DNA from 3 places in the Terrisporobacter hibernicus genome. Region 3 is predicted to be linked to each of the others. Evidence: riboswitches for the same ligand, from Rfam matches in the RefSeq annotation. Region 3 holds a riboswitch; each other region holds the start of a gene.
What was found. A riboswitch is a leader RNA that binds a small molecule or an ion and turns the genes downstream of it on or off. The one in region 3 is predicted to bind lysine.

Region 1 (3,295 bases), 1.4 Mb from region 3:
ATAACTCCCACAAATATTGAATAAGGCATTTGTGTTCTAACATGATCTATATGATTACATCCAGCTCCCATTGATGAAAGTATTGTTGTATCTGATATTGGTGAACAGTGATCGCCAAATATAGCTCCCGTTAATACTGCTGATGTTGCAACTATTACATAAGACATGTCTGGGTTTATTGAATATGCAAGAGGTATAGCCAGTGGCATAAGTATTCCCATTGTTCCATAAGAAGTTCCAGTTGCAAATGATATTATTGCCCCAAGTACAAATATTAAGCTTGGTACTATAAATGGAGGTAGGGAACCTGATAGTAATGTAATTAAATATTTTGCTGTTCCTAGCTCTTTTATTACAGATGATAGTGACCATGCACATATTAATATTACACCTGTTATTACTAATGTTTTCATTCCATCCACCCAAATATCTAGAGCTTCTGATACAGTAAACATTTTTTTACATACACCCATAACCATCGCAACTATTCCAGCAAATAAAGCTGATTGGAAAAGAGCAACAGATGCATCTGAATTTGAGAAAGCTTCTTTTATTGCATTAAATGATGCTGGTGAGTTTTGCATAAGTTGAATTACCGCACTGTCTTCTCCGCCCATTATTGCAGTATATCCACTGTAATAAAATGCAAATAACGCTCCAACTATCAACGCTCCTATTGGTATTATTGCATTCCACACACTTAGTTTAACACCCTCTAATGGTTCCATATCATCATGTTTACTTAAATTTTTATTTACTTCTTCGTTTGAAGTAATATTTTGACTTCCCCTTCTACATTCTAACTCAGCTTTTCTCATAGGTCCAAAATCCTTTAAAAGTAAAGCTGTCATTACTATAAATCCTAATATTAATAGATTATAAAATCTAAATGGAATTGTATCTAAAAATACTCCAAATGCATTTGTTTCAACTCCTATACTTTCAAATGCTGTACCTATAAGCCCAACTTCTAAACCTATCCATGTAGAAATAATTGCTAAACCTGCAACTGGTGCTGCAGTGGCATCTATTATAAAAGCTAATCTTTCTCTTGATACTTTCATTTTGTCTGTAACTGGTCTCATCATAGGTCCTATTATTAAAGAGTTTGCATAGTCATCAAAGAATACAAGTAGTCCTGCAAACCAAGTCATTATTTGAGCACTTTTTGCTGTTTTTGCTTTATTTGATAATGCTTCAGCTATGGCTTTTGCTCCACCCATTTTTCCAACTAAATTTATAACTCCTCCTATTGCTAAAACTTGAAGAATTATACCTGCATTCCATGGGTCTGCTAGAGATTCCACTGCTCTTTTAATTAAATCTAAAAATGAATAAAATATTGCCATAAAAGGATTGTTCCCTGTTATATTTAATATAAATCCACCTGACATAATTCCTATAACCAAAGATACTATAACATTTTTAGTTATAAAAGCAAGTGAAATTGCAACTAGCGGTGGTATTAAAGTCCATAAACCAAATTTACCTGCATTTTGTGCCGCAACATCAACTTCTTCTGCAAAAGATAGTGCCGTCGTCATTATGAATAGCATGGTTGTCATTAAAAATAATCTTAAATTTCTTCTTCTCATTTTATTTCCCCCTAATATTTTTGTAGTGAACATCATAAGGGCTATTTTTTTTCATTAAAAAAACCTTGATGTAAGAGCATCAAGGTCATAATTATACTAAACTATAAATCCATTTGATAGCTCAACACTAATTTCTTAGTGACAGTGGCATATATATTATATATACCCCCAGCCAAATAACCTTAAAGCTTCAGTTATACGCTTCGGCGATGTTTCCTTTCACAATAAATCAACGTTGCTTAACTCCTTATTGTTACTGATAAAAATCGCACCTCTACCTTAAATATTCACTTATTAATATGAGTATATATTACCTGACTTTATTTAGCAACAAGTAAAACCGTATTTTTTACTATATATGTTTTATAAATATTTTTTATATTTAATTAATATTTTAATATTTTTCTTCTATAATTTTATTATATTGATAAATAATAGGAGGAATTATTTATATGAGTATTTTTTTCATTATTATTATTACAATAACAATGCTAATATTTAGCGTTTTTAATAATATTTTTTTAGGATACGGTTTAACTATTTCTTTGATTTTATTTTCTTTAATTGGTTTAAAAAGAAATAAAACCATAAAAGACCTTCTTAAATTATATACTTTTGAGTCTAAAAGAAGTTTTCCAATTATAAAAATTTTAATCTTAATTTCAATTTTAATAAGTGTATGGTTAAGTTGTGGAACAATTCCATCAATAGTTTATTATTCATTAAAATATATTAACCCTAATCTATTTATATTGTTTTGTTTTTTAATAGCAGCTGTAACATCAATTTTAATTGGAACTTCCTTTGGTACTGTAAGTTCCATAGGTATACCTCTTATTATTATTGCACAGGCGTCTAATCTTAACTTAAATTTAGTAGGAGGAGCCATTATGTCTGGTGCATATTTAGGTGATAGATGTTCACCTTTATCTTCTAGTTTACTTCTTCTATGCAATTTAACTAAAGTCGACTTATTTAAATATATTAGAAAGGTTTTTGTTTTTGGTATTATTCCAACTATAATTAGTATTATTTTTTATTTATTTTTTTCCTTTAAAAATCCTTTGACTTTTATTGATAATTCACTAAGTTTAACTTTGTACAATGATTTTCATATAAGTTTTATTTTATTAATACCAGCTATTATAATTATTATTTTATCGTTGAAAAAAGTTTCAATTTCAAAATCAATAACTATAAGTATAATAACATCAATAATAATTTGCCTTTTTATTCAAAAAATAACTATGATAGATTTGTGTAATTATATTATATTTGGATATAAAACGTCTTCATCTTTATCAAATATTATTAAGGGTGGCGGTATTATTTCCATGTTTAAAACTTGTTATATAATTATTATTTCATGTTGTTTAACAGGATTTTTTAGTGGATTAAATATTTTGGGCGGCTTGGAAAAGTATTTAAAGAAATTAAAACTAAATAGAAGCAAGTTATTTTTTATAACCTTATTACTTGGCTTAATAATTGCCTCTATTGGATGTAGCCAGACTATAGCTTTTATTTTAACTATAGAAATACTTAAGGATACCTATGAAAATTATAATAATGAGGATATAGCTATGGAATTTTCCAATTCCGCTATTATTACATCTGCCTTAATTCCATGGTGTATAGCTGCACTTGTTCCTACTTCAGTCTTAGGCATAAGTAATTACAAATTTATCCCATATGCTATT
Region 2 (3,295 bases), 1.2 Mb from region 3:
TGCCATAAAAGAAATTGGCAAATTCACAATAGAGCTAAGAGCATTTCCTAAGGTTGCTCCTATTACAAATAATGGTGTAACTTCTCCACCTTGGAAACCAGATCCAAGAGTAATAGCTGTAAGCACAAGCTTTATAATAAATGCACCATAAAAAACTGGTGATTGAAAAGCATTATTAAGTAAATCTAAACTAAGACCTAAATACTGTCTATTTCCTATTATAATAATTGCTACTATAATAACTAATCCTCCAACAAAACTTTTCAGTGAAGTATTTGGAAATTTATTTGCAAACACTCTTTTTAGATAATGTGTAAGTTCTGCAAATAATTTGCTTGTAAGTCCAAATAATATGGAACATATTATAATTTTTATAAAAACAATATTATCAAAACCTACATTTGCCATATGGTAATTTGTATGGTGTATATTAAAAAGTTCAGATATATATGTACCTATGTAACTAGAAATTAAACAAGGGATAATAGCCTCATATCTCATTTTTCCTACGGAGTGAACTTCTAAACCAAATACTGTACCAGCTATTGGAGTTCCAAATACTACACCAAAACCACTACTTACACCACTTATTATAAGGATATTGTAGTCTATATCTTTTAATTTTAGTATTCTTCCCAGGGTTGCAGAGATACTAGCACCAATTTGAACTCCTGTTCCTTCCCGCCCTGCTGATCCACCAAATAAGTGTGTTATAAATGTTCCAAACAATACAAGTGGTGCCATTCTACTTGGAATGTAACCCTCACAGTTGTTTATTTGTTCTATTATAAGGTTGTTACCCTTTGCAGAATCTTTTCCGTATTTAAAATATAGAAAACTTACTAAGGCTCCTCCTAGGGGTAATAAATATAATAACCAGGGATGATTTTCTCTAGTTGTTGTTGCATATTCTAAGCTTTTTAAAAAAAATGATATTACAACTCCAACAGATATTCCTGAGATTATTGATAGAACAAACCATTTTACAAAATTGTTAAATGTAATTTTGCTTTCTTTTGCATGTCTTATTAAATTTTTAATGTTGTCCACCTCTTTCATACTGTATACAAATTTATTATATCAAAAAATTGTCTTGTTTATATATGTGACTTGTAAAAGCAAGGCTATTTGTTAAAAATAATTAAATAACTAAAAATCTATTTACAAATTTACTTTAAAAATGTATAATCATAACATAAATTTAAATGAAGTATAAAAAAGATAGAGGTGCGGTAATTAATAGTACTAGTAATGAGTAAAAGCAGGAGGATTTACTAAGAAAGGAAGTATCGCCGAAGTTGTATAATTGAAGCTGAAAGGTTGTACGGCTGGGGATGCAGAGAATATCTGTATCACTGTCACAAATTATTTTGTGGTGAGCTATCATTTAAGGGATAATATATACCTAAATATACTATATTCATATTAGTGTATTTTTGTATTTACGTAGCCTTGAGTGTAAAGCTCAAGGCTTTTTTACATGTGTGGAAGTTGAGTGCTATGAGTTTATAAATAATATGTAATAACCAACTTGCAAACTATGACAAGGTTGTTGACAGAGAATAGAAAATACATCTCCTTGGCCATATGAAGTGTTTCACTAATACGTCATTCAAGCCAAGCAAATTTTTTATATGGGAAATATTTAATGTAGAGGAGAGACATCATGGGAGAAAATAAAAAAATTAAACTATGGGCATTAGTAATGCTTATATTTGTTCCTACTTTTAATTTTACTAATATAGCAAGTAATGCAGTATATTTAGGGGCAACTGCTATACCTTCATGGGTGATAGTATCTGTACTATATTTTTTACCACTTTGTGGAGTTATAGCTGAAATGGCTTCTTTTAACAAAGACAAAGATGGGGGAATTTATACTTGGGTAGAACAAGCAATAGGTGAAAAATGGGCCTTCATAAGTACATGGTCTTATTTTATAGGGATACTTTTCTATCTACAAATGGTATTTTCTAGAATACCTGTAGCAGCATCTTGGGCTTTACTTGGAAGAAATGTATTTACTGATTCCAATGCTTACTTGTTACCAATACTATCAATATTTATATGTATAGCCATGACATATATAGCAACAATAGGAGTTAGCAAATTCTCTAAGTTGGCTGATTTTGGAGGGAAATTTACTCTAGCAGCAACAGTAATATTTGTAGTAATGGCTGTAGTTGGGTATTTTAACGGGACACCTTCTGCAACTGAGTTTAGTGTGGAGAGTGTTGTTCCAAAATTTAATGTAAGTTATTTCTCAACTTTTTCTTGGTTACTATTTGCAGTATCAGGTTCAGAAGTTGCAGGAACATATATAAAACAAACAGAAAATCCTAAAAAGACATTTCCAAAAGCAATGGTTATAGCAACTATACTTATAGCATTATCATATATACTTGGTTCTGTGGCTATACAGTTAATAGCATCGCCAGATGTTTTGGAAAGTGCAGGCATAAAAGACGCAGGTTATGTGGTTTACAGTATAGTAGCAAACAACTTTGGAATAAACGGAAAAATAGTAGCTCAAATATATGCAGCAATATTCTTAGTAACATCAATAGCAGCTTATATAATATGGATGGAATCTCCAATAAGAGCAATGTTTGGAGAAGTTCCAAAAGGAACATTCCCAGAATTCTTAGTTAAGAAAAGAGAAGATGGAACATTAGTAAACGCCCTATGGGTTCAATGTGCAATATTAATAGTACTAATAGCCATACCACTGTTTGGCCTAAAGTCTATAGATGCATTCTTCAAATTGTTAACAGACTTATCAGCTTTAACAGTTGTTATACCATATATAATCCTGATGTTTGCATATATGTCATTTAGAAAAAATAACAAAAACATTGATTTTAAATTCTTTAAATCAGATGTACTTGCATACACTATGTCAGGAATAGCTTTAGTATTATCTTGTACAGGATTCTTGGGGGCAGGACTTGACTATGTAGTTGGATCTAGTGGAACGGAAGCAATTTTACTAATAGTGAAAACTTATGGTGGACCATTAATCCTTATAGCTATGGGACTTGTTATTAGATTTATGTCACAAAAGTCTTATAATAAATCTAACAAAAGTAGATTGGAAGATAAGAAAAAGGCTGTGTAGGATCTTTGATGAAAAATAAATAGTGATAATTGAAAGTAATTAAAAGACTTGGACTTTGTAATGGAAAGTCCAAGTCTTTTTTACTTTTAAGGAAATTACATAGACAAATGTGAAGTTTATTATAATTGACATAAAGTCGAAAAATGTATAAAATTGGAAACATACATATTGAAACTT
Region 3 (3,295 bases):
AAGTAGGGGTAGTATGGAGTCATCGTTACCAGAATACACAGCGAAGCCTTCTGGAACTAACCTGCAAACTTCAGCTACTTGAGCTAAATCTCCACAAGCTTCTTTAAGAGCTACAATGTTATCCACATTTTTAGCTAAATCAGCAACAAGTGAAGGAGGGATATTAACCTTTGTACGTGAAGGAACATTGTATAAAATTATAGGAAGTTTAACACTATTTGCAATAGATACAAAGTGTTTTCTAAGTCCTGATTTATTAGCCTTGTTATAGTAAGGAGTTATAATTAAAAGAGCATCTGCACCTAATTTTTCAGCTTCTTGACTCATATAGATAGAGTGAGCAGTGTCATTTCCACCTGTGCCAGCTATTACAGGAACCCTTTTATCAACAGCATCAACAATAGTTTTGATTGCTAATAAATGTTCTTCGTCATTCATAGTGCTGGCTTCACCAGTAGTACCACAAGCAACTATAGCATCAGTGCCATTTTCAATTTGAAAATCCACTAATTCTTTTATCTTTTTAACATTAACCTTTCCATTTTCATCAAATGGCGTAACTAAAGCAACTGCAGAACCTTTAAAAATCATAAACAAACCTCTCCTTTTTACCTTAAATTTAATCTCTATTAATTAATATTTATTAAAGTTCATTTTTATACTAAATCATATTTTAATAATAATTCAGCTATTTGAACTGCATTAGTAGCAGCCCCTTTTCTTATGTTGTCAGCAACAACCCACATATTAACACCATTATCCACACTGAAGTCTCTTCTGATTCTTCCTACGTAAACCTCATCATGACCCTCAGCATCAACTGCTAGAGGATATTCGTTGTTAGCAGGATTATCAACTATAACTATACCTTCAGTATTTTTTAGAGTACTAAATACGTCTTCTAACTCAAATGGTTTATTAAACTCTAAGTTTATAGACTCACTGTGAGCACCTCTTACTGGAACCCTTACAGTAGTAGCAGTAACTTTAATATTATAGTCTTCTAAGATTTTCATAGTTTCATTTACCATTTTCATTTCTTCTTTTGTATATCCGTTTTCTTCGAAAACATCTATATGAGGAAGACAGTTAAAGGCTATAGGATGAGGGTAGAAAGTGTTTGGTTTTCCATGGATTCCATCCTCCAAGTCTTGAACTCCTCTAACTCCAGAACCTGATACGGCTTGGTAAGTTGAGTAAACAACTCTTTTTAAACCATATTTATCATGTAATGGTTTAAGAGGAACCATAGCTTGTATAGTAGAGCAGTTTGGGTTTGCAATTATTCCCTTATGATTTTTTACTGCTTCTGGGTTAACCTCTGGAACAACGAGTGGAACGTTAGGATCCATTCTCCATTGGCTTGAATTATCAACAACAATTACTCCTTTAGAAGCTGCTATTGGTGCGTATTTTTGGCTTATTCCTCCACCAGCAGAAAATAGAGCTATTTGTATATCTCTATCAAAAGAATTTTCATTTAATTCCTCTACAACCACATCTTTGTTTGCAAATTTAACAGTTGTACCTGCAGATTTTGCAGAAGAGAACATATAGATATTATCTATTGGAAAATTTCTTTCTTCTAAAATTTTTATAAAAGTTCTTCCCACCATACCAGTGGCACCAACTAAAGCAACATTAATTTTTTTCATTTTTAATCACCCCGTAATATATTTTAGATTTAACATTAATAACATAGAGAAAATTTAAGGGAGAGCTTTATATTTATATATATAAAAAAACGTACAAAGGTATACTTTGTACGTTTAAAACGACATGTCAAAGTAAACCTTGTAGCTCACCACTTAAAAATAAGTGACAGTGTTATACATATTATGCATAACCCCAAAAATAATCTTTGCCAAGATTACCTTTTCGGCAATGGTTCCTTTCTTTGAATATTAACGTCTGCCGACTACTTTCAAATACTTTTAACCACTGCACCTCTACCCTAGGTTAAGATAGTTTTTTTAAATTATTAATAATAGTAGTACAAAAAAATGAAAAAATCAATAAAAATGTAAAAAATTACCTCAAACAACATCTAGATTTTTTGTCGCATTTTAGGTAAAATGTTTTATATGTTATTTAATATTTATAAAAATATTTTTTAGAGGTAAATAATTCTTAAATTACTATTATTATTGGAAATATATAATTTTAATTGGGAATATGTTTTCTTATTAAAATAAAAAGAATATCTAAATCCCCGAGGAGGAACAAAATGGAATCACTAAAAGAACTTTACAAAATAGGTAATGGACCTTCCAGCTCACATACAATGGGACCACAAAGAGCTGCTGAACAATTTAAGAACAAATACCCAGAAGCTGTTAGCTATAAAGCTCACTTATACGGAAGCTTAGCTGCAACAGGAGAAGGGCATTTAACTGATTATATAATCAAGAAAACGCTTGAGCCAAAAGAAGTTGAAATACTTTGGAGAGAAGATATAGTTAAACCATATCATCCAAATGGTATGATGTTAGAAGCTATAGATGCAGACGGAAACGTAATGGGAGATTGGACTATCTACTCTGTTGGTGGAGGTACAATAGCTGAAGAAGGAATGAGAAATGCAGGTGGAAACGACACTTACCCTCATTCAACTATGGAAGAAATAATAGCTTGGTGTAACCAAAATAATAAAAACTTCGTAGACTACGTAAAAACTTACGACGATGCTGATATAATGGATTACTTAGTAACTATTAAAGATGCTATGAAAAAATCAGTAGAAGACGGTTTAAAAGCTACAGAAGTTATACCAGGTAAATTAAATCTAGAAAGAAAAGCTGGATATTTCTATAAGCAATATCTTGCTAAGAAGCAATTAAATACATTAGTTTATGCTTATGCTTTAGCTGCTTCAGAGCAAAATGCATCAGGATACGTTATAGTAACTGCTCCAACATGTGGTTCTGCAGGTGTTTTACCAGGAATATTCTTCGCAATGAAAGACTATGAAGGATACACTGATGAGCAATTAGTTGAAGCTTTAGCTGTAGCAGGTATAGTTGGTGTTCTTGTTAAGAGAAACGGATCTGTTTCAGGTGCTGAAGTTGGATGTCAAGGTGAAGTAGGAGTTGCTTGTGCAATGGCTGCTGCTGCAATAGCTTACTTAAAAGGTGGATCATTAAGACAAATAGAATATGCTGCGGAAATCGGTTTAGAACATCACTTAGGAATGACTTGTGACCCAGCTTACGGATACGTTCAAATACCATGTATAGAAAGAAATGCAATGGGTGCTCAAAGAGCATTAGATGCTGCTAACTATTCATTATTAACT

Region 1: another riboswitch for lysine. It lies ahead of JW646_RS00910 (Na+/H+ antiporter NhaC family protein); the one in region 3 lies ahead of JW646_RS07435 (aspartate-semialdehyde dehydrogenase).
Region 2: another riboswitch for lysine. It lies ahead of JW646_RS01910 (amino acid permease); the one in region 3 lies ahead of JW646_RS07435 (aspartate-semialdehyde dehydrogenase).

What each region holds. Positions count from the first base shown of each region.
Region 1 is NZ_CP081135.1:189,337-192,631, forward strand. It holds gene JW646_RS00910 (Na+/H+ antiporter NhaC family protein) at 1-1,595, opposite strand, end outside; lysine riboswitch at 1,705-1,880, opposite strand; gene JW646_RS00915 (Na+/H+ antiporter NhaC family protein) at 2,048-3,295, shown strand, end outside.
Region 2 is NZ_CP081135.1:384,532-387,826, reverse strand. It holds gene JW646_RS01915 (voltage-gated chloride channel family protein) at 1-1,059, opposite strand, end outside; lysine riboswitch at 1,215-1,391, shown strand; gene JW646_RS01910 (amino acid permease) at 1,667-3,118, shown strand.
Region 3 is NZ_CP081135.1:1,542,112-1,545,406, reverse strand. It holds gene dapA (4-hydroxy-tetrahydrodipicolinate synthase) at 1-591, opposite strand, end outside; gene JW646_RS07435 (aspartate-semialdehyde dehydrogenase) at 657-1,655, opposite strand; lysine riboswitch at 1,790-1,960, opposite strand; gene JW646_RS07430 (L-serine ammonia-lyase, iron-sulfur-dependent, subunit alpha) at 2,228-3,295, shown strand, end outside.